One region of the Shewanella sp. Isolate7 genome, then DNA from elsewhere that is predicted to be linked to it. Evidence: predicted binding sites of a transcription regulator. Region 1 holds the regulator's gene; each other region holds the start of a gene.

The links. The regulator sigma-54, encoded in region 1, starts transcription at its own class of promoters, with help from an activator protein. The targets are predictions, from matches to a motif close to GTTGGCACGNNNNTNGNNT.
Region 2: the regulator sigma-54 is predicted to act here: its motif matches at 2,538-2,556, upstream of pdsR (proteobacterial dedicated sortase system response regulator).
Region 3: the regulator sigma-54 is predicted to act here: its motif matches at 1,746-1,764, upstream of fliE (flagellar hook-basal body complex protein FliE).
Region 4: the regulator sigma-54 is predicted to act here: its motif matches at 3,656-3,674, upstream of L1D47_RS10755 (YccF domain-containing protein).

Annotation. Positions count from the first base shown of each region.
Region 1 covers NZ_JAKEVJ010000003.1:65,758-71,631, reverse strand. The annotation lists gene L1D47_RS01410 (KpsF/GutQ family sugar-phosphate isomerase) at 1-785, shown strand, start outside; gene kdsC (3-deoxy-manno-octulosonate-8-phosphatase KdsC) at 787-1,338, shown strand; gene lptC (LPS export ABC transporter periplasmic protein LptC) at 1,335-1,892, shown strand; gene lptA (lipopolysaccharide transport periplasmic protein LptA) at 1,879-2,421, shown strand; gene lptB (LPS export ABC transporter ATP-binding protein) at 2,418-3,149, shown strand; gene L1D47_RS01385 (RNA polymerase factor sigma-54) at 3,283-4,770, shown strand; gene hpf (ribosome hibernation promoting factor) at 4,801-5,088, shown strand; gene ptsN (PTS IIA-like nitrogen regulatory protein PtsN) at 5,091-5,534, shown strand; gene rapZ (RNase adapter RapZ) at 5,531-5,874, shown strand, end outside.
Region 2 covers NZ_JAKEVJ010000031.1:8,832-14,705, reverse strand. The annotation lists gene L1D47_RS09765 (marine proteobacterial sortase target protein) at 1-1,619, opposite strand, end outside; gene pdsO (sortase-associated OmpA-like protein PdsO) at 1,659-2,414, opposite strand; gene pdsR (proteobacterial dedicated sortase system response regulator) at 2,635-3,327, shown strand; gene pdsS (proteobacterial dedicated sortase system histidine kinase) at 3,330-5,501, shown strand; gene L1D47_RS09745 (cystathionine beta-lyase) at 5,620-5,874, shown strand, end outside.
Region 3 covers NZ_JAKEVJ010000048.1:30,008-35,881, reverse strand. The annotation lists gene L1D47_RS13390 (HAMP domain-containing sensor histidine kinase) at 1-313, shown strand, start outside; gene L1D47_RS13385 (sigma-54 dependent transcriptional regulator) at 306-1,649, shown strand; gene fliE (flagellar hook-basal body complex protein FliE) at 1,818-2,150, shown strand; gene fliF (flagellar basal-body MS-ring/collar protein FliF) at 2,209-3,906, shown strand; gene fliG (flagellar motor switch protein FliG) at 3,899-4,942, shown strand; gene fliH (flagellar assembly protein FliH) at 4,942-5,874, shown strand, end outside.
Region 4 covers NZ_JAKEVJ010000036.1:10,207-16,080, reverse strand. The annotation lists gene L1D47_RS10780 (LysR family transcriptional regulator) at 1-843, shown strand, start outside; gene L1D47_RS10775 (hypothetical protein) at 879-1,238, opposite strand; gene L1D47_RS10770 (DUF6508 domain-containing protein) at 1,492-1,872, shown strand; gene L1D47_RS10765 (PGPGW domain-containing protein) at 1,894-2,121, opposite strand; gene L1D47_RS10760 (transporter substrate-binding domain-containing protein) at 2,263-3,036, shown strand; gene L1D47_RS10755 (YccF domain-containing protein) at 3,178-3,585, opposite strand; gene L1D47_RS10750 (1-aminocyclopropane-1-carboxylate deaminase/D-cysteine desulfhydrase) at 3,815-4,744, shown strand; gene L1D47_RS10745 (mechanosensitive ion channel domain-containing protein) at 5,737-5,874, shown strand, end outside.

The sequences.
Region 1 (5,874 bases):
CCACCCTGGCCAGCACTGGCACCCCCGCCTTCTTCGTCCACCCCGGCGAGGCCAGTCACGGAGACCTGGGCGTCCTGAGCGAGAACGATATCGTGCTCGCCATCTCCAACTCGGGTGAGGCCAGCGAAATTTTAACCCTGATGCCGGTGATCAAGCGCATGGGATTGCCGGTCATCGCGGTAACGGGTAAACCCGAATCCAACATGGCCAAACACGCCATAGTCCACCTGTGTATCGAGGTACCGGAAGAGGCTTGTCCGCTGGGACTGGCACCAACTTCCAGCACCACGGCCACCCTGGTCATGGGCGATGCCCTGGCGGTGGCCCTGCTTCAGGCTCGTGGCTTTACCAAAGATGATTTCGCCCTATCCCACCCAGGCGGTAGCCTGGGCCGCAAGCTGTTGCTCAAGGTGAGCGATGTGATGCACAAGGGCGACGAGCTGCCACTGGTTAGCGAAGATATCTGCATCACAGAGGCCCTGTATGAGATCTCCAAGAAGGGGCTGGGCATGACTGCTGTGGTCAATAACCAGGGGCTGCTGGTCGGCATCTTCACCGATGGCGATCTGCGCCGGGTGATCGACGCTGAGATCAACCTGCGCAAGACCTCGATTTCAGAGGTGATGACCCATGGCTGCGTCACCGTCAGCGACGGTATCTTAGCCGCCCAGGCACTCAAGGTGATGGACGAGAAAGAGATCAACGGCCTGATCGTCACCGACGATCAACAAAGACCGATTGGCGCACTCAACATGCTGGACATGGTTAAGGCGGGGGTGATCTAACATGGCACATCAAGGTTTCTACGGTCCCATCAGCGACGAAGTCTGGCTGAAAGCGAAACAGATCAAGCTGTTGATCTGCGACGTCGACGGCGTCTTCTCCGACGGCCTGGTCTATATGAGTAACTCGGGCGATGAGCTCAAGACCTTCCATACCCGCGACGGCTATGGCGTCCGCTCTCTGCTGACCAGCGACATTCCCGTGGCCATCATCACGGGGCGCAAGTCACAGATAGTGGAAGATCGCATGACGGCACTGGGCATCACCCACATCTACCAGGGTGTCGACAACAAGCTAGAGCCCTACCAGGAGCTGCTAAGCCTCTATAAGGTCACGCCAGAGGAAGTTGCCTACATAGGTGATGACATGGTGGACCTGCCTGTGATGGAGAAGGTGGGCCTGTCTGTCTGCGTGGCCGACGGTCACCCCTATGTGCGCCAACACGCCGACATGGTCACCCATATCAAGGGCGGTCATGGCGCCCTGCGTGAACTGACGGATCTTATTCTGCTGAGTCAGGATAAGTTTGCCTCGGCCCACGGAATGAGCATATGAACAGAGTCACCCTGGCGATCATCGCCTTCTTCGGCACCGCACTGCTGCTCTATTGGCAGGTGCAGTCGAAAAAGGGCAACGAAGATCTAGCCCTCAAAAACGTCGATCGTCCCGACTATATCGTCCGGGATCTCAAGAGCGTGCAATACAATGATGAGGGTGGCATCAACAGCCGGGTATCGGCCAGCCACATGGAACACTATGCCGAGCGCAACCTGACCTACTTTACCCAGCCCATCTATCTGGTCTATCCCGACAACGGCGATGCCCAGTGGCGCCTGAGGTCCACCAAGGGCACGCTGGACAAAAATAGCGGACGGGTCACCCTGGAAAATAATGTTATCATTGATGCCATTAGCCCAGAAGAACCGATTCAGACCATAGAGACCACCTATCTGGAGCTGGATCTCAATACTATGATTATGACATCCGACAGAAGCATTCGGGTCACAGGGCAAGATTTCCTCATTACCGGGGAAGGCTTATATGCCGATCTCAACGCACAAAATATACGACTGACGAGTCAGGTAGAAGGAACATATGAAACTAAATAGCCTTATTCTTGCTGGCCTGCTGTCCCTGGTCAGTATTGGCGCCCACGCCGAGGTAAACGACCTGCTGCAAGAGGTTAAGATCTCTGCCGCCAGCCAGGAAGCCGACATCAAGAACAACCAGATCATCTTCCACGGTCCGGTAGAAGTCACACAAGGCTCAATCAAGATTTTGGCCAGTAAGCTGCGCGCCTTCAGCAAAGAGAAGAATAGCGGCAAGATCCTCATCGCCACCGGCAACCCAGCCACCTACTCTCAGGTGATGGAAGATGGCCGCCCAGCATCTGCCAGTGCCAAGGAGATACGCTACGAGCTTTCCAGCCGCACCCTGACACTGATCGGCGACGCCACCCTGGAACAGGAAGGCAGCCAGGTCACAGGTTCGCAGATCCGCTACAACATAGAGCAGCAACAGCTGATCGCCGAGAGCAGCGGCAAAGACAGAGTGATCACCATCATTCAGCCTGAGAACTATCAGGAGCAGATCCAGCCAGAACAGAAACCCGAACAGCCCAAACAGGAAAAGCAATGACACACCTAACCTTGAAGGCGGAGAACCTCGCCAAGAGCTATAAGAGTCGTGCCGTTGTCCAAGACGTGAGCCTCACGGTCAAGACCGGGCAGATCGTCGGCCTGCTGGGGCCAAACGGCGCCGGCAAGACCACCACCTTCTACATGGTCGTCGGATTGGTGCAGAGCGACAAGGGCCGCATCTTTATCGACGATGACGACCTGACGCTGGATCCCATGCACCTGCGCGCCCGCAAGGGCATAGGTTATCTGCCTCAGGAAGCCAGCATCTTTCGTAAGCTCTCGGTACGCGACAACATCATGGCCGTACTGCAGACCCGCAGCGATCTGAACAACGACGGCCGCGAAGAGGAACTGGAACACCTGCTGGAAGAGTTCCATATCACCCACATCCGTGACAGCCACGGCATGGCACTCTCAGGTGGTGAACGTCGCCGGGTAGAGATCGCCAGGGCGCTGGCCGCCAACCCTAAGTTTATTCTTCTCGACGAGCCTTTCGCCGGGGTCGATCCCATCTCGGTCATCGACATCAAGAAGATCATCGAGCAGCTTAAGAATCGTGGCCTGGGGGTGTTGATCACCGACCATAATGTGCGCGAAACACTAGATGTCTGTGAGAAAGCCTATATCGTCAGCCATGGTAATCTGATCGCCGAAGGCACACCCGCCGAAATCTTAGACAACCAGCAAGTACGAGCAGTGTACTTAGGTGAACAATTCAAGCTATAGTTAATCTTATAACGGGGCCACACAGAAAAACCTATCTTAGATTGTGGCCTTAGCGACTATTCGATATATTTGTCCGGCACATATAGCCAGAGCTTTCTCATTTTATAATTAGAAACAAGGGAATAGCAGTACGATGAAAGCGTCACTTCAGCTCAAAATGGGTCAGCATCTCACCATGACGCCCCAGCTACAACAGGCCATTCGTCTGTTGCAGTTGTCGTCATTAGAGTTGCAGCAGGAGATCCAGCAGGCATTAGAATCTAACCCGCTACTGGAGTTGGACGAAGAGCAGGAGAGCGCCAATGTCGAGCTGCAAGATGATACCGTCAGCGACAACTTCGATAACAAGTACGACGACAAGATAGAGCTGGATTCGAGCCAGGATAATTCAGGTGTCGAGACCTCTGACGCCCTGACCCAGGACTCCATGCCAGACGAGCTGCCGGTCGATACCACCTGGGACGAGGTCTATACCGCCTCGCCCAACTCCAGCTCGGGCGCCATGCGTGACGACGACATGCCTTTTCAGGGTGAAACCAGCGAAGGCCTGTATGAACACCTTGAGTGGCAGAAGAACCTGACCCCCTTTTCCGATAACGATCTGGCCATCGCCACCGCCATCATAGATGCCATCGACGAGCGTGGTTACCTGACCCAGACCTGTGAAGATATTCTCGAAGCCATGGGCGATCCTGAGATCGAACTCGACGAGGTCGAGGCTGTACTCAAGCGGGTACAACACTTCGATCCCATCGGCGTGGCGGCGAGGGATCTCAGCGAATGCCTGACGATTCAGCTCGCCCAATACAGCGACGACACGCCGCACATCGCCAACGCCCGCATGCTGATCAAGGAACATCTGGATCTCATCGCCGGCCGCGACTTCCGTCTGTTGATGCGCAAGACCAAGCTCAAAGAAGATGACCTAAGGGATGCCATCGCCCTGATCCAGACACTCAATCCCCGTCCCGGTCTCGCCATCACCGCCAGCCGCGACGAGTATGTGATCCCGGATGTGACCGTCACCAAGAAGAAGGGGCGCTGGGTGGTCGAGCTTAATCCCGACAGCATGCCCAAGATCAACGTCAATCAGCAGTATGCCGCCATGGCGCGCAGCACCAAGAGCCAGGCGGATGGCCAGTTTATTCGTGGCCACCTGCAGGAAGCCAAATGGTTCCTTAAGAGCCTGGAGAGCCGCAACGAGACCCTGCTCAAGGTGACCAACTGTATCGTCGACTTCCAACAAGGCTTCTTCGAATTTGGTGAAGAGGCGATGAAGCCCATGGTACTGAACGACATTGCCGAGGCGGTGGAGATGCACGAGTCCACCATCTCACGTGTGACCACACAAAAATATATGCATACCCCGAGAGGGATCTTCGAACTCAAATACTTCTTCTCCAGTCACGTCGGTACCGACGATGGCGGAGAGTGCTCTTCAACAGCAATACGCGCCTTCATCAAGAAGCTGGTTGCTGCGGAAAACCAGAAAAAGCCATTGAGCGACAGCAAGATGGCTCAACTCTTGGCCGAACAGGGTATCAAGGTAGCTAGACGCACCATTGCCAAGTATCGCGAAGCGATGCTGATACCGCCGTCGAATCAGCGCAAGAGCTTATAAAACAAACCTGGAAACTGGAGGACTATCTTTATGCAAATAAACCTGACTGGGCACCATATCGAGATCACCCAATCTCTACGAAGCTACATCGAAGAGAAATTCACAAAGCTTGAACGTCATTTCGATCAGATCAATAATGTGCACGTTGTATTAAATGTCGAAAAGTTGCAACAGAAGGTTGAGGCAAAGTTACATCTCCGCGGCGGAGAAGTGTTCGCAACATCCGAACATGCGGACATGTATGCCGCGATAGACTCCCTGATTGACAAACTCGATCGTCAGGTCATTAAACACAAAGAGAAGCTTACTAAACATTAACGATGGAACTGAGTACCATCCTGCGGCCGGAGTGCACCACCTGCGCCACTCCGGGCAGTAAGAAAAAGGTACTGGAGCTTATCAGCGACTTAGCCGCTGTCCAGTACCCTACCCTCTCCTCTCAAGAAATTTTTGAAAGCCTTCTGGCTCGAGAGAAAATGGGCAGCACAGGTATAGGCAATGGTATCGCGATTCCTCACGGGCGGCTGACCAACATAGATCAACCCGTGGCCGTACTGGTGAAATGTGCTGAACCAATCGCATTCGATGCCATTGACAATCAGCCCGTCGATATCCTTTTTGCATTATTAGTGCCCGCAGATCAATGCGAGCAACATCTTAGCACCCTGGCCGCCATGGCCGAGAAGCTCAATGATAAGGCGATCATTAAGCAGCTAAGAAAGACCCAAGATGAATCCGAACTCTATCAGGTGATCACCCAATGAAATTGGTTTTGGTATCAGGACGCTCAGGATCGGGAAAATCCGTCGCGCTTAGGGTCTTAGAAGATCTAGGCTATTACTGTGTCGATAATCTGCCACTGCAGATGATGGAGTCCCTGCTGGAGCAGCTCAAGGGACGCAACGATCTCGTGGCCATCAGTGTCGACGTGCGCAATATGCCGAGCGAAGAGATCCAGCTGGAAAAGCAGCTGGCCAAGCTTCCCAAAGATACCGAAATCTTAAGTTTCTTCCTGAACTCCAGCGACAGCGTGCTGCTCAAGCGCTATAGCGAGACCCGCAGACTACACCCGCTGTCACGCTCTAAGGTCTCCCTCAAGGAGGC
Region 2 (5,874 bases), on a different contig from region 1:
TCCATGAAGTAGCCATTCGGCGCCGAGCCTATCCCTACGGTAAACAGACGCTGATGTCCGATATTGGCGGCGATAAGTGCAAACAGCGACGCCTCGTTGCCCACGGCGCCATCGGTAATAAACACCACCTGCTTCAACCGCTCGGCTCTCCCCGAAGAAGCAATGGCCGAAACGCCTGTATCCGGCTGACTCAGTGCCCGCAGCAGCGCAGGCGCCATCTCGGTGCCGCCATCGGCCTCAAGACTCTGCACGAACAGGTTGGCCTTGCCCAGGTTTGCGGCGGTGGCCGCAAGCGCCACCGGCGACAGGCTACGCACGCTGCTGTCAAAGGCGATCACATTGAAGGTGTCCTGACTACTCAACCCGGCTAAGGCATTTAAGATAGCCGACTTGGCCTGAGCGATAGAGTCGCCGGTCATGGAGCCCGAGGTGTCGATAACCAAAGTTAACTCTCTTGGTAGACGCAGGCGTGCCTTATCCTGAGGCGGCATCAGCATGACCAGGGCGTAGCTGTTTTTCTGAGCAAGTTTTTGCATGCCTTGTTCATCGCTCTGCGCCTCATCATTACCAGCGGTAGAAACGGCTAGCTGCCGATGTGTCTTGCCCAGCTGAGCAAACATCACGGCGCTCGGCTGCTCAGCAAGCTGTGGGCGCCACTTGAGCAGAAAATCTCTGTCAGGCCTGAGGCTAGAGGTGAGATTCAGGCCTATCTTGGTGCCGCCAAGCTGGGTCTGGCGCATCTGATGATAAGGGGTCTCCAGACGACCGATCGCCATGCCGGCATCCAGCACCACATCTAGATAGAGCTTCTGCTCGTCAGGTGCCGTGCTCACAGAAGTTGCCAAATGCGGCCGTTCCTCATTAACGACGCCTGACTCATGGTCCAAGTTTTGCGCCTTACCCTTGGGGAAGTATCTCGGGATGATGGCCGTTGGGAAACGCAGGCTAAACTCGCCATCTTGATAGCGCACCTGCTGTTGATAGGCGATCTCAACGACCAACGCCTCTCCCGGCCCGAGATTAGCCACCTCAGAGGTGAAGATATTGGGCCTTTGCTGGCTCACCAAGCTCGCCTTCTTGCCCTCTACTTTGGCCTGCTCGAAGGTTTGTCTGGCCACCTCCTTGGGCTGGATCTCACCGACGATCACCCGCTGGCCAATATGCAACTTGAGACTGTCGACCGCCGCATCATGGGGGAGCGGGAACTGATAACGGCCGTTAAGCCAGTGGGCAGTGTCGTTGACAAACACCTGCTTCACCGACACCCGGTTGATCCAGCCGGAGATGTTCATCTGCACCTGGGTATCCACCGCCAGCGCCGTCGCCGGCAGATCACTGCCCAATTGAACGCCATTTAGACGATACTCGAGCACGCCCTGCCCCAGAGTAGGTTCGTCGGCTGCCGGCAGGTCAAAATGATGCAGCTGCTCGTCAAATCTGGCGCCATGCACATTAGGTTCGGATAGCTGACTCATGCGCCCAAAGGCAGGCGCCGCCGAGCCGAGCGCAGTAACACTTAACACCAAGGCGGCAAGTACCAGACGCTGGCGAGAAAAAAACGCCCCCCTCGGGGGGCAAAGGTCGGTCTGGTTCATCCTGAGATACGGGCGTGGCAACATCTTATTTCTCCTTTTACGCGTTGCTTCATGGTGCAAAATCTAGTTTGAAGCCAGGGCGGTATCGCCAGGCAGCAACTTGATGGTCACGCGGCGATCGAAGAAATCATTTTCGAAACTCTGCTCATCCTTGACCGGTGCGCTGGCACCATAGGCCTTGGCATCGAGCCTGGCCTCATCCACGCCTTTAGATACCAGGTAACTTCTTACCTCGGCGACGCGCTGCTCAGACAACGCCTGGTTATAGCTGCTGTCGCCGCGTCTATCGGCGTAACCAGTCAGATCCAGCTTGAGCTGGGGCGAGATTGCCATGGCATCGGCCACCTCATCGAGCTGCCCCTTAAAGTGAGGCTCGACGGTAGAAGAGCCTGTCTTAAACTGCACATTGAGGCCTAGGGCCAGCTCTTCCAGGCGAGTGCCCTGATGTTGTCTGAGCTGAGCCAGTTCTACCTTGGCCTCTTGATACTCCTGCTGCACCGTCAGCAACGCCTCGTTTTGCTGCTTGAGCGCCATCAGGCGACTCTCCTTCTCGGCCAAAGCGGCCTGCTGCTGCTTGATCTCGCTGTCGTTGGCCACCGTCTGGCCTATCATGCCACCGGTAAAGGCGCCGATAATCGCGCCCACAGGCCCGGCTACCACGGCGCCCAGCACTATGCCTGATCCGACACCGATAAGCGCCTCTTCATCTGTCGAGCTGCTGTCTGTCGTTTGCGTCGTTTGAGTTGCGGGGGCAGCGAAAGCCATTGAGCTGCCAAATAATGAAACACTGATTAATGCGGCGATGATCTGCTTCTTCATGGGAAAATCCTCAAGTTGACATGGATGGGTTTAATCAGAACCTTGTGGTTCCTGTCGATGAGGTCATTAAACATGAGTGAAATGGCAAGTCCGGGGTGCAAAAATGACGATGCGCAGACCAAATGTGGCAAGAAAATGGCATTTGTCCCGGGCCACTTTTCTCCCCGGCATTTTGCTGTATAGTCACACTCCAGAAACACTAAGCTGTAATGGATGGATCATGAAGCGTATTGCAATAGTTGAAGATGAGGCGGCTATCCGCGAAAACTACAAAGAGGTGCTGCAACAGCAAGGCTACTTTGTGCAGGCGTACGCCAATCGCCCCAGCGCCATGGAGGCCTTCAACACTCGTCTGCCTGACTTAGCGATCATCGATATTGGCCTGGAAGATGAGATAGACGGTGGCTTTACCCTGTGCCAGTCGCTCAGGGCCATGTCGAACACTTTGCCTATCATCTTTTTGACCGCCAGAGACAGTGACTTCGACACCGTCTGCGGCCTGAGACTGGGCGCCGATGACTACCTGAGCAAAGACGTCAGCTTCCCCCATCTGATCGCACGCCTGGCCGCGCTATTTAGGCGCTCGGACATCCAAAATGGCGCCAACCCGCAAGATGGCATGATAGAGCACGGCAACCTGACCATAGATGTCAACCGCATTCAGGTCTACTGGAAGCAGCAGCCTATCGAACTGACGGTCACCGAATTTTGGATGGTGCACGCCCTGGCCAAGCGCCCCGGCCACGTGCGTAGCCGCCAGGCATTGATGCAAGATGCCAAGATCTATGTGGATGACAGCACCATCACCTCCCATGTGAAGCGGATCCGCAAGAAATTTATCAGCCAAGACCCTGAGTTCGATTGCATCGATACCGTTTACGGCATGGGCTACCGCTGGGATACCCAAGACTAAGCATGTTTAATCTGCCCATCGGCCTGCGCACTAAGGTCGCCATACTCTCTCTCTTCCTGCTCTGCCTGCCCTGGCTTGGCTACCAATATGTGTGGGAGATGGAAAAATACCTGCGCCACGGTCAGGAGAAGACCCTGGAGGGCACGACCCAGGCGCTGGCCACCGCCCTGCATGAACGCCCTAAGCTGTTCGACAAGCAGGCGAGTTTTCTGTCACAGGTCAAGAAGGGACGGGATCTCTACGCCTACCCGTTAACCGGCCCTATCCATCTGGACGGCAAGCTGGGCGAATGGGCCGATAATCGTCACCGCGCCCTGACCTACGGCGCCGACCATCAGCTGTTTAAGGCAGATGACGGCAAGCCGCTCAACATCCGCTTTACCCACATGGTGGGTAAGTACGCCGGTTACCTCTATGGTTATTTCGAGGTGACAGATCCTAAGGTGATCTACCGCGGCACCAACAGCCTGCGCATCGACAACAACGATCATCTGGCCATCGCCACCCTGGCGCCCGATGGCCAATTTCGCCGCTATATCGTGGCCACCATACGCGACGGCTGGATAAGCGCCTTCGAGCTACCCGCCGATCCCCGTAAGTCACAGCCGGTCACCCCAGAGGTGCGCATCCAGGGCAAGTGGCTAAAAACCGACAAAGGCTACAATATCGAGCTGAGGATGCCGCTGGAGATGGTGGGCAGCAAGCTGGGCTTTGCCATCGTCGATGTCAACGACAGAAAGAAACGTAATGTCGAGGCGATAGTCGGCACCTCGGCCACAGATGATGTCAGCAAGCTAGGTACTGTGCTCGTGCCCTCGCCTGAGATCGAGAGCATCATCAAGGGGATGAGCCATAACAGCTCACGGATCTGGGTGGTGGACCGCCACGGCCGGGTATTGGCAAAGTCAGGCGACATCTACAGCAGCACCAACGTATGGGCGCAGACGGCGACCGAGCAGACGCCGGATACCTTCTGGGGCCGCTTTAAGCAGCAGTTCCTGCACCCGCTCTACTATCGTATTCTGACCACACCGCCTAAGCATTTCGTCGACTCGCTCAAGGACTCTACCGTGCTCGAGGGCAGCCATATCCGCAAGGCCCTAGCCGGCCAATTTGGCTCCACCTGGCGCCTAACCCCGGACGGCAAGGCGGTGATCCTGGCCGCCGCCAGCCCTATCTGGATAGACGATGACGTGATGGGCGTGGTGATCGCCGAAGAGACCACCCACGGCATCCGCACCCTGCGTAACAAGGCGCTGGAGAAGCTGTTCAACGTCATCTTGACCATTATGAGCATGGGCACCCTGGCCCTCTTCTTCTTCGCCTCCAGCATCTCTAGCCGTATTCGTAAGCTGAGAGACGATGCGGAGCAGGCCATCGACAGCCAAGGCAGGATCAGAAAGGCGATCGTCGGCTCCAAGGTGCGCGATGAAATCGGCGATCTCAGCCGTAGCTTTGCCAGCATAGTCGGGCGTCTGAGCCAATATACCCACTATCTGGAGAATATGTCTTCACGCCTGGGCCATGAGCTGCGTACCCCTGTGGCCGTGGTGCGCTCGTCCCTCGAGCATCTCAACAGCCAGGATCTGCCGCCCCAGCATCAAAAGTATGTGGACAGAGCCCACGAAGGGGTGAGCCGACTCAACATGATCCTCAACAACATGAGCGAGGCCACCCGCCTCGAAGAGGCACTGACCGATGCCGAGGTGGACAACTTCCCCCTCTCCAAGGTGGTCGCCGGTTGCATGCAGGGCTATCAGATGACCTATGCCAATCAGGTATTCGAATTGGAGATCGACAAGGAACCCATGACCATGCGCGGCGTTCCCGAATATATCGCCCAGCTGATGGATAAGCTGATCGCCAACGCCATCGAGTTCAGCCAGAGCGATACGCCGATCAAGGTGTCACTCAAGGCCAAGGGCAGACAGGCGCTACTGAGTGTCAGCAATCAGGGGCCATCATTGCCTGCCAACATGGGCGAGCAGATCTTCGAGTCTATGGTATCTGTACGTGCCCAGAAGGCGCAGGACAAGCCTCACCTTGGACTCGGCCTCTATATCGCCCGCTTGGTCACCGACTTCCACAACGGCACCATTCGCGCCGAAAACCTGATGCAGGATAATCAGGCCGTCGGGGTGGTTATCCATGTCCGTCTGCCGCTAGAGGCCTAATAAGGGGCAGGACTAATAAGGCTCAGGAAAAGCGGAAACGACTCCAATAAATCTCACTTTCATTTAGCCGTATAGATGTTAAGATGGCTACACTTAGTTGCCAACACGAGAGTATGGGATGAAAAGAGAGACCAAGATAGTCAGCGTCGGCCGCGACAAGAAATGGAGTAAGGGGGTGATCAACCCGCCAGTGTTTCGCGCCTCCACCGTGGTGTTCGACACCATAGAAGAGATGCGCCACGCCACCAAGCATCGCGCCAACGGCGAGATGTTTTATGGTCGCCGCGGTACCCCTACCCACTTCGCCTTTCAGGCGGCGATTGCCGAACTCGAAGGTGGCGTCGGCACCGCCCTCTATCCCTCTGGCTCGGCG
Region 3 (5,874 bases), on a different contig from region 1:
TCTGGTGATGAACAGTATCGAGGCCGGTGCCAGTCAGATCTGGCTGAGTGCCCAAGATGAGGCAGATTCTATTGCCTTCGAGGTGATAGATAACGGTAAGGGGCTAGATGCCGGCATGCAGGAGAAGGTGTTAGAACCTTTCTTTACCACCAAGTCGCAAGGGACTGGCCTGGGCTTAGCCGTTGTGCAGACGGTTGTTGCCAATCATCAGGGCCGCCTGCAACTCAATTGTATTGCGGGAAAGGGATGTCGCGCCTCGTTTAACCTGCCGGCTGTTGAGGCCGAATCTAGGCTGGAGGTAAGCCATGGCTGAAGCCAAGATATTACTCGTTGAAGATGACGCGACGCTGCGCGAAGCCCTGGTGGATACCTTGTTGCTGGCACAGTATGAATGCGTCGATGTCGAATCTGCCGAGGCGGCTATCCTCGCGCTCAAGGGGCAGGATTTCGATATGGTGATCAGCGACGTGCAGATGGAGGGGATAGGCGGCCTTGGCCTGGTGAATTATCTTCAGCAGCATAATGCCCAGATCCCCATCCTATTGATGACGGCTTTTGCCACCATAGACAGTGCGGTCAGCGCCATTAAACTTGGCGCGGTGGACTATCTGGCGAAGCCTTTCGCGCCTGAGGTGTTACTTAATCAGGTGTCGCGTTATCTCAAACCTAAGCTGATCGAAGATCAACCTGTGGTCGCCGACGAACGCAGTCTGGCGCTCCTGGCGCTGGCGCAGAAGGTGGCCCAGTCCGATGCCTCCGTGATGATCATGGGGCCGAGCGGCTCGGGTAAAGAGGTGCTTGCCCGCTATATTCACCAACACAGTCAGCGGGCTGGTGAGCCCTTCGTGGCGATAAACTGCGCCGCGATCCCGGAAAATATGCTCGAAGCCACCCTGTTTGGTTATGAGAAGGGTGCCTTTACCGGCGCCTATCAGGCCTGTCCCGGCAAGTTTGAACAGGCCCAGGGAGGCACACTCTTGCTTGATGAGATCTCCGAGATGGAGCTCGGGCTGCAGGCCAAGCTCCTCAGGGTCTTGCAGGAGCGGGAGGTCGAGCGTCTCGGTGGCCGTAAGACCATCAAACTCGATGTGCGCGTGCTGGCGACCTCGAACCGTGATCTTAAGGCCATGGCAACCAAGGGCGATTTCAGGGAAGACCTCTACTATCGCATCAATGTGTTCCCGCTGACCTGGCCGGCGCTGCATCAACGCCCGGCTGATATCTTGCCGCTGGCGCGGCACTTAGTGTTGCGCCATACCAAGGCTGCCGGTTTAGCCGTGGCGCCAAGCCTAGATGAACAGGCGAGCAGGCGCCTATTGGGCCACAGGTGGCCGGGTAACGTGCGAGAGCTGGATAACGTGGTACAGCGCGCCCTGATTTTGCAAACAGGCGAGTTTATCACGGCCAAGGATATCGTTATCGATACCCAGGATGTGATACTTGAGCACATAGGTGAGAGTGAGAAAACCAACGAGCCTGAAGGCCTGGGGGATGAACTTAAGGCCCAGGAGCATGTGATCATCTTAGAGACCCTCAATCAGTGTAATGGCAGCCGTAAACAGGTGGCCGAAAAACTGGGGATCAGTGCCCGAACCCTGAGATACAAGATGGCGCGCATGCGTGACATGGGGATTCAGATCCCGGCCTGATAGGTTGTGCGCGATATAGCCTAGCTCTGTCGCTGGGGCATACCTTTCATCATAAGCCGACACCCAGTAAAAGTGGGTTTGTCGGCTTTTTCTATTTTTGGCAAACATATTGCATTGGTCTGAATAAGAATAGATTTCGTCAATTTCACGACGATAGCGGAGGCCAAGATGCAGATAGGTGCCAATTCATTACTGCAAGAGATGCAGACACTCACGGGCGAGATCAAGCCTAATGGGATCACACCTAATATCACTCAGCAGGTGGCGAACACCAGCGGCAGCGACTTTGGCAGCCTCTTGTCCGAGGCCGTAGGCAATGTCGGCGCGCTGCAGGCCACATCCTCCTCCTTACAGGCACGCCTGGACATGGGCGATACCCGAGTGACCCTGTCCGACACTGTGATTGCCAGAGAAAAGGCCAGCGTGGCATTCGAGGCCACGGTTCAGGTACGTAACAAGCTGGTGGAAGCCTACAAAGAGATCATGAGTATGCCTGTCTAGGCATGGATCCCCTAAAGATTAAGAAAGATAACGGCAGGTATTTATCGTGAGCACAGATATGGTAGTCGGAACTGGCGCTGGCACAACACAGGATATGGTGGCAGGCGGCGTACAAGAAGAACATAAGCCCAGCGGCGGAATGTTTGGCGGTGTCGACATGCTCAGACAGATCACTATGATCCTGGCGCTGGCGATCTGTCTGGCATTGGCCGTCTTCGTCATGTTGTGGGCCCAGGAGCCCGAATATCGTCCGCTGGGTAAGATGGATACCCAGGAGATGGTGCAGGTTCTCGATGTGCTGGACAAGAACAAGGTCAACTATCAGATCGATGTCGACGTGCTAAAGGTGCCGGAAGATCAGTACCAAGACGTCAAGATGATGCTGAGCCGTGCTGGTATCGATAACTCGCCGAGTCGTGACGACTACCTGTCAAAAGACAGCGGCTTTGGCGTCAGCCAGCGCATGGAGGCCGCCAGACTCAAGAACAGCCAGGAGCAAAACCTGGCACGTACCATCGAAGAGTTAAAGAGCGTGAGTCGCGCCAAGGTGATCCTGGCCATTCCTAAAGAGAACGTATTTGCCCGCAATCGCTCTAAGCCGAGCGCGACCGTGGTGGTTAATACCCGTCGTGGTGGACTGGGTCAGGAAGAGGTCGATTCTATCGTAGATATCGTCGCCTCGGCGGTACACGGCCTCGAACCGACCCGCGTCACGGTGACAGACTCTAACGGCCGCCTGTTAAACTCAGGCAGCCAAACCGCAGGTTCGGCGCGGGCGAGACGCGAGCTTGAGCTAGTTCAGCAGAAGGAAGCCGAATACCGCACTAAGATTGAATCGATTCTGATGCCGATTCTGGGGCCGGAGAACTTCACCGCCCAGGTCGACGTGAACATGGATTTTACCTCTGTCGAGCAGACCGCCAAGCGTTATAACCCGGATCTACCTGCCGTGCGTAGCGAGATGACGGTAGAGAACAACTCTACAGGTTCTAGCACTGGTGGCATTGCCGGCGCGCTGAGTAACCAACCGCCGATGGAAGCCAATATTCCTCAGCAAGCCACGGGGGCGAATTCGCAGGAGCAAAGCATGCCGGGTTCTAGCCACAAAGAGGCGACCCGTAACTATGAGCTCGATACCACCATCAGTCATACTCGCCAGCAGGTTGGGGTCGTCAGACGGGTCAGCGTGTCTGTCGCCGTCGACTTTAAGACCGGGCCGGCAGGTGAAGAGGGTCAGGTGACGCGCGTCGCCCGTACCGAGCAGGAGCTGAGCAACATACGTCGTCTGCTCGAGGGCGCGGTAGGCTTCAACACCCAGCGCGGCGACATGATAGAAGTCGTGACTGTGCCTTTCATGGACCAACTGGTTGAAGAAGCGCCGGCACTGGCCATCTACGAGGAGCCTTGGTTCTGGCGCGCCATCAAGCTGGTCATGGGCGGGCTTATCATCCTGGTACTCATACTGTTCGTGGTACGTCCTATGCTCAAGCGCCTGATCTATCCCGATGGACAGAAGATGCCGGATGCGCCCACTCTGGGTGACGAGTTGGCGGAAATTGAGGATCAGTATGCCGCCGACACCCTTGGCATGCTCAATCGTCCCGATGCGGAATACAGCTACGCAGACGACGGCTCAATTTTGATACCGGATCTGCACAAAGACGATGATATGATAAAGGCCATACGTGCACTGGTGGCCAACGAACCTGAGTTGTCTACGCAAGTCGTCAAGGGATGGTTACAAGAAAATGAGTAAAGAGAAAGAGATCGACACAGCCAGTGGCGAGTTTAACACCAAAGATCTGACCGGTATCGAAAAGACCGCCATCCTGCTGCTTAGCCTCAGCGAAGCAGATGCCGCCTCGATTTTAAAACACCTCGAGCCTAAGCAGGTACAGAAGGTGGGTATGGCGATGGCCGCCATGAAAGACTTTGGTCAAAACAAGGTGATTGGCGTACACAAGCTGTTTCTGGAGGAGGTACAGAAATACTCCTCTATCGGTTTCAACAGCGAAGAATTTGTGCGTAATGCCCTGACGGCAGCCCTGGGTGAAGATAAGGCCGGTAACCTTATCGAGCAGATCATCATGGGGGGCGGCGCCAAGGGACTCGAGTCGCTCAAGTGGATGGACGCCCGTCAGGTCGCTACCATCATTCAAAACGAACACCCGCAGATCCAGACCATTGTATTGTCATATTTGGAGCCGGATCAGGCGGCCGAAATTTTTGCCCAGGCGCCTGAGAATACCCGTCTCGACTTGATGATGCGCATCGCCAACCTCGAAGAGGTACAACCGGCGGCGCTGCAAGAGCTTAACGACATCATGGAGAAACAGTTTGCCGGTCAGGGCGGTGCCCAGGCGGCGAAGATGGGCGGCCTGAAGGCGGCAGCCAACATCATGAACTACCTGGATACGGGCGTCGAGAGCCAGCTAATGGAGACCATGCGCGAGACAGACGAAGAGATGGCGCAGCAGATCCAAGATTTGATGTTTGTCTTCGAAAACCTGGCCGATGTCGACGACATGGGTATTCAGACCTTGCTGCGTGAAGTGCAGCAGGATGTGTTGATGAAGGCCCTTAAGGGGGCGGACGATCAACTCAAAGAGAAGATCCTCGGCAACATGTCCAAACGCGCCGCCGAGCTGCTTAAAGACGATCTCGAGGCCATGGGCCCAATACGGATCAGCGAAGTGGAAGTGGCTCAGAAGGAGATCCTCTCTATCGCTCGTCGTCTGAGTGACGCAGGGGAGATCATCTTAGGTGGTAGTGGCGGAGAAGAGTTCCTCTAATGACCATGTCCGGTGACAAGAAAGCCCAAGAGGGCCAAGACACACAAGGGACCCAAGCCGATTTTAGCCATTGGCAGCTGCCCGATGTAACCCCTAGCGTGGATGAGCCCAAGGAGAATATGTTTGGGCGCATTGCCCCGCAAAAGGCCGCCAAGCCGGTCGATGAGCCTGTGATGCCGCCCACCTTGGAAGAGATAGAATCGATCCGCGCCGAGGCCGAGGCCGAAGGCTTTGCCCAGGGCCAAGCAGCCGGTATGGCCAAAGGGCTGGAAGAGGGGCGACTCCAAGGATTGGAGCAGGGGCATGAGGAAGGTTATCGTCAAGGCGAAGCTCAGGGAATGGAGGCCGGCCTTACCGAGGCGAAACAGACCATTGCTCAATTTGAAGCCTTGATGCAGCAGCTATCAATGCCACTCTCATTGCTCGATACCGAAATCGAACAAGCCTTGGTACAACTTAGCATGACGCTGGCCAAGGCGGTGATTGGCCACGAGTTAAAGACACACCCCGAACATATTTTGGCGGCCCTGCGTCAAGGTGTCGACGCGCTGCCGCTCAAAGAGGAGGGAGCCCATCTGCGTCTGCACCCCGACGATCTGGCGATTGTCGAGCGACTCTATGAGAGTGCCCAGCTGACGAGAAACCGATGGGAATTAGAGGCCGATCCCACCTTGGGCCGCGGCGAATGCATAGTGAGTAACAGTCGTAGCCGGGTCGATATGGGCCTTGAGCATAGAATAAAAGCCGTATTCGATAAGCTGGTTGCCAGTGAAGAACGCCTGGAGCAGCAGAGGTTGCAACAGCTTGCCGCGATGGAGAAGGTCCCCGAGCCTCAACCCCAAGATGCAGAGGCAGCACAAGGCGGCCATAAGGTGACAGGAAGCCTGGAAACTGACAGGCAGGAAACTGACAGCCAGGAAACTGATACTCAG
Region 4 (5,874 bases), on a different contig from region 1:
AAGGCGGCAGAGCGATTGCACAAGGCCCAGTCGGCGGTGAGCTACCAGGTCAAGAAGCTGGAACAGCATCTGGGTGTAAAGCTTTTTTGTCGGGATCAGTATCGCGCCGAATTAACGCCTGAGGGCAAGGTGATCCTTGCTGAGGGTAAAAGATTGCTGCAATACCTTGGCAATATTGAACATTTGGCCAGCCGTTTCAGCGAAGGCTGGGAACCTAAGCTCGAGCTGGTGGTAGATGGCTCACTACCCATGGAGCCCATCATGCGCGCGCTGAAACGTGTCTCTGAGCATAAGATCCCCACCAAGATCCAGCTCAACATGGAGTTTCTCGGCGGGGTGCAGCACAGATTCGAGCGGGACAATGCCGATCTCATGTTGGTCAAGGATTATCGCACCGGCCCTAATTATCGGCCCCAGCCACTGCCGGACATCAACAGCATTTTGGTGGTGAGTAGGGAGCATCCCCTGGCGAGTGCCAAGGAGCTGAGCCTGTTTGAGTTGCTGCAACATGTGGAGCTCACCATAGAAGACTCATCGCCGGGTAAGATCCACAGCGACGAGCTGCAATTTGGCGGTGATAAGGTGTTTTACTTATCAGGCTTTATCATGAAGAAGAATGCCCTGTTGATGGGGCTGGGATTCGGCTGGATGCCTGATTTTCTCATTAAAGAGGAGCTGGCCAGTGGTGAGTTACAGGAGCTGGATTTTCTCGGGGGCAGTCGTTACAGCTTTACGCCTCAGCTGGTGTCGACCATGGAGCGCCCACTGGGGCGCGCCGGTCGACTCTTTACCAGCCTGATCCTGGAGGAGTTTAACCTCTACCAGGAGGCGGCTAAAGGTTAGATTATCCCTTGATACTGTCTAGTCGTTGATACTGTCTAGTCGTTAATAATATCTAGGATACGACGTGTCTTGTCGTGTAGCTTAATGAAGGTGCCATCGACATCTATGGTGATGTTGCCGTCACGATCGATAGGCACATGGATCTTGCCGCGATCATAATAGTCATCAGACAGGTAATCGCCCTTGTGCAGTTTCTTCTGCCAGCCCGGAGGCAGTGGCTCACCGCGGGCGACTTTCTTCTGTAACCCGGGTGGCAGGCTCTTCTCGCCATGACTCTTATTGACATGGCCCTTAGCGCCATGTTCATGCTTGTCATTCTTGGCCTGGGTCAGCGGCGAAAAGCCGATAGATAGGCCAAGTAAAACGAGGCCAAGGCCAGTGGTGTATTTCTTCATCTAGTCTCTCCTGCGCAATCAATGCGTTTGCTCGTAGCATAGGGATTCCCCCTCATAATGTCTAGCCAGTCAGAACCTGCCAGGTGTTCAGCTTATATTCAGCACGGCTTGGCTAGGGTGAAGCTATACCGGCTCGCAAATCTTAGCTATACCGGCTCGCAAATTTTAGCAATGGAGCACGCGAATCGTTTATTAAACGCCGGAGCACAGGGTCTATAAAGCCAAAGCTGGCCTGAGGGTTAAGGAGTAGGATATGAAAAGCGTAATATCTTTGCAGATAGCCAATCTCTATGCTCAGTACGCTGCGCAGTTTGCACGTGGTGAGCGCGCTAGCAATCAGATGACGATGCAAGCTTTTGTCGAGCAGCTTGCCAAGCAAGGTGTGTTACTCGACACCCTCAATTGGCAGGAGTGGTATCAAAATGCCCACCTGGTCGATAAGCCTGACTATATTCGTGAGGCGAGCCTTTATCAGTGCCGTCTGCTGCTAACCGCCATGAGCCGCCTGGAGCGTTTCAGTCGTGGTGTACTGGAAAATATGCGCAGGCAAGGGGTGTTGCTCGCGATTCTTGAGCGGCTCAATGTGCTCAGTCACCCGGAGGGAAACCTTGGGTTTGGCAATGCCACCCCTTAGCGGCGACAAGACATAAGCTGTCTATCGGCTATAGCGCCAGTCACGTACCTTGCTATCGAGCCAGGCTGCGCTGCGCCTCATCTGTTTTTGGCTCTTCTTTAGCCAGAATCTCGCCCAGGGATATTCTAAGCTCAACACCGCCAGCCCGATTGGTAGCAGTAGCCAGGCCGGGCCGGGTAGCACCAAAAGCAGCAATCCAATCAGACAAAGTGTACCGCCAATGACGGTGATTAAGGTTTTTCTCAGCATAGACACCTCAAATATCCAACCTTCTCTCCTATACTTGTTTTGCATGATGTTGCGCAGCTATGCCAGTGAAAATGTGTAACAAAAGGATTTCTCACTGGGCAAGGAATGCCATCAGACGGTGGTTTTTAAGGGGGAAGAGGGATGGTGAGAGAGACACTTCTTAACCTAAGTTGGGGTCGAAATGGGCTGTTTGTCCTGCTGCTGATCAGCTGGACCTTGGCATTCTTTCCGCTGCGGGCCGATACCCTCAAGCTCTCTTCGTTAAACTGGCCACCCTATTCGGGACCGACCCTTAAGGACGGTGGCGCCTGCGTCGTGGTGGCTCGTGCGGCGCTTAATGCCATGGGCCATGAGCTTCAGGTGGATTACTTTCCATGGAGTCGAACCGTAAGGGTGGTGAGCCGAGATGACTCTGGCTATCAGGGCTATTTCCCCGAGTACCATCATCCCACGGATAAGTTTGTCTTTTCCGATTCTATGGGGGAGAGTCCCCTGGGGATCTTAGAGCAGAGTAGGCATCCCATCACCTGGTCGCGGCTGCAGGATCTCAATGCCTATACCTTGGGGGTGGTCAGGGACTATGTGAATACCCAGGCCCTGGATGAGATGATCGCCTTAGGGACTCAACCAGTAGAATTGGTGAGTTCGGATGAACACAACATCAGAAAGGTGGCTACGGGGCGAGTTCAGGGAGCAGTTATGGATCTCTATGTCTATCTATACCTAGTAGAGCAGCCTCATCTGAGTGAGCTTAAGGCGAGGCTGCAATTTAACAAGCAACTGCTGGAATCGAAACGCCTCTATATCGCCTTTAGAAATACCCCCGAGGGGCGCAGGTGGCGGGAGATCTATAACGCCGGCCTTGCTCGAATCCAAGTCGAGCAGATCTTAGAGGCCTACCTGCAAAGCCTGTAGTTGAATCCTGTAGTTGAAAGCCTTTAGTTCAAAGTCTTTAGTTGAAAGCCTTTGGTTCAGAGCCTGAGGCGCCTCCACCTCAGGCAGGTCTCGGCGCCTCAGGCTAATGATGATAACTATGCCTTAGGCTAATGATAATAATTACGCCTTAGCGGTTATTGTCTGTCCTATAGGCGTCAGACTTAGCAGGGCCAATTTGAGGTGCTGGATACCAAATGGGATCCCTATGATGGTGACGAAACAGGCCAGCGCGTGAGTGATATGGCCGATGGCGAGCCAGATCCCAAACAGCAGGAACCAGACGATATTACCGACCATGCCCAGGGGACCCGTGCCAATGTCATCTACCCCTTGCAGCGCACGGCGGCTGACGTTTTGTTGCCCGAAGGGCCAGAAGGCCATCTCACCAATGACGAAACAGGCGCGGCCGAAGGGGATGCCGATGATGCTGATAAAGCAGAGTAACCCCGCCAGCCACCAGGCCAGTCCCATCACGAAGCCGCCTAAAATAAACCATGCAATATTAAAGATTAAGCGCAGTAGTGCCATCAAATACTCCTTGTTTCTGAGCTTATAGAGCCGCAAAGGCGTTCGCCTTTATTTAGATCTATCTAGTTCTAAGCGAAATCCGTGCCATATGTTAAGTGTATGTTTTTATATGTATTTAACCCTGAGATATTTTAAGTGAATGACATATTATGCCAAAAGACGGTCAAATTACGCATTTGAGGTTAAAAGGTGTAAACTCTGGCCCTTAGTTTAACTCTGACTCCTCATCATGAAGCTTAGCCACACTCAGGTAGATACGGTTTACCTCGGGCAGCACAAGGTCTACGTGAAGCGTGACGATCTGCTCCATCCAGAATTTTCCGGCAATAAGGCGCGCAAGTTCGCCTACTTCCTCGATAACGACTTCCCCTTGGTTAAGCAGCTGATTGGTTATGGTTCTCCCCAGGCCAACTCTCTCTATTCATTGTCGGCGCTGGCAAAACTCAAGGGGTGGCGGTTGGATTTCTATGTGGATCATCTTCCCCATTATTTGACAGCCAACCCCTGTGGCAACTATCGCGCCGCACAGGCGCTTGGGGCCAATATCATAGACCTCTCTCGTCGAGCAGACAGAGACGGCCTGGACTGTGATAGCTACATTCGCCAAAGGGTGTTAACGGGTAGCGATGAGCAGCTGCTTGTGCCGGAAGGCGGCCGCTGCGCCTTTGCCGAGCCTGGCGTTGCGCAGCTCGCTAAAGAGATAGCGAGCTGGAAGTATGCCGAGGGACTTACCAAACTGGTGGTGTTTCTGCCTTCGGGCACCGGCACCACGGCACTCTATCTGCAAAAGCAGTTTCTAACCCTAGATCCCTGCATCAGCGTCATGACCTGCGCCGTGGTGGGCGGGGATGATTATCTTCGTAAGCAATTTTTTGAGCTTGAAGAAGATGAAGCGCTGCATCCTCAGATTGTGCCAGCTGCTAAGCGTTACCACTTTGGCAAGCTGTATCTGGAGTTTTATCAGATGTGGCATGAACTCAAAGCGACGGGGATAGAGTTTGAGCTACTTTATGATCCCCTGGGCTGGTTATGTCTGAAAAGCTGCTGGCAACAGGGATTCAGCAAGCCAGTGCTCTATCTGCACCAAGGTGGCCTGTTGGGTAATCAATCTATGTTGCCAAGGTACCAGCGTAAATATGGTGAGATATTTGGTGAGTGAGGGGAATGATTAATGTCATTTGGCCAGGTCGGTACCTGTGAAAGGGGTACAACCTGAGCCAAATGTTACCTGCTGAGTCGTTGACGAATGAGGTCAATCCTACTTGTTGCCTTAGCAACCTTCGATACGTGTGAGAGGAGGTGTATCGAATAGCGTGGGGTTTACTTGTTGCTTGAGAGCAACCATTTCATAAATTGCAGGGCGTCAGTGCGCTTAGCAAAAGTTTGTTTATTTTTTCCTAGACTATCGGTGAAAGCGATAGAGGATTTGTTGACTGAAATTGAGTCCACCGGAAAATTTACCGTGATCTCATGACCGTTAATTTTGTACGACATAGGCCATACTCCTTATTGCTGTGACTGCCTCTTGGCAGTAAAAATTTACAAATAATAGATCCTTAGCTGTTGCGAAAGATGAATTAAAACCTTTCTGAGACTACCCAGCCTTATGTAAATAATCAAGTGATCTGCCTCGCTAAAGCCGTTGTTTGCGCCCGAAATGGGGGGCTTATCACCGGATTGGACACAGTAAATCATCAATAAATGACAATAGTGTGACGAAATAGCTGCGAGTTGTTGGATGCGATGACTATGCAATGACTTAGAGTCTAGCGATGCAAAACTAAAGGCAGAAAACTAAAAGCAGAAAACTAAAACCAGGGTACTGCAGAAGTCGAGCATTATAATCCTGGCCGCGAACTTGTCAATATTTAATCAATTCCGCCCTATGGGCATTTGGACTTGTTTGCGCTGCTTTTGTTTGCTGCAACCTACCTAGGTTATTTCTACTGGGTTATCGCCAGTCACTTCAGTTTAGCAAGACGATACAGGATTAAATGAAACCACCTGTAAACTACTTCAAAAACAAACAGAAAAGATAAACAGGCCCTAGGAATAATGCTAATATTTCTAGGCGCTTGTTAACAATTTAGGGGGCTGGGATGCGCTTTGTTGTTTGGTCGTTAATCTGGGTGGTGAGCTTGTTTGTCGGTAGTGCCTGGTGCGCGCCGCCAAATACTCTGGTGCGCGCCGCCAAATACTCTGGTGGGGGCGTTAACCGATGCCGCGGCCGACACTGGTCAGAGTCAATTTGTTCGCTCGGTTGAGCACTATGAATATAAGGATAGCCTG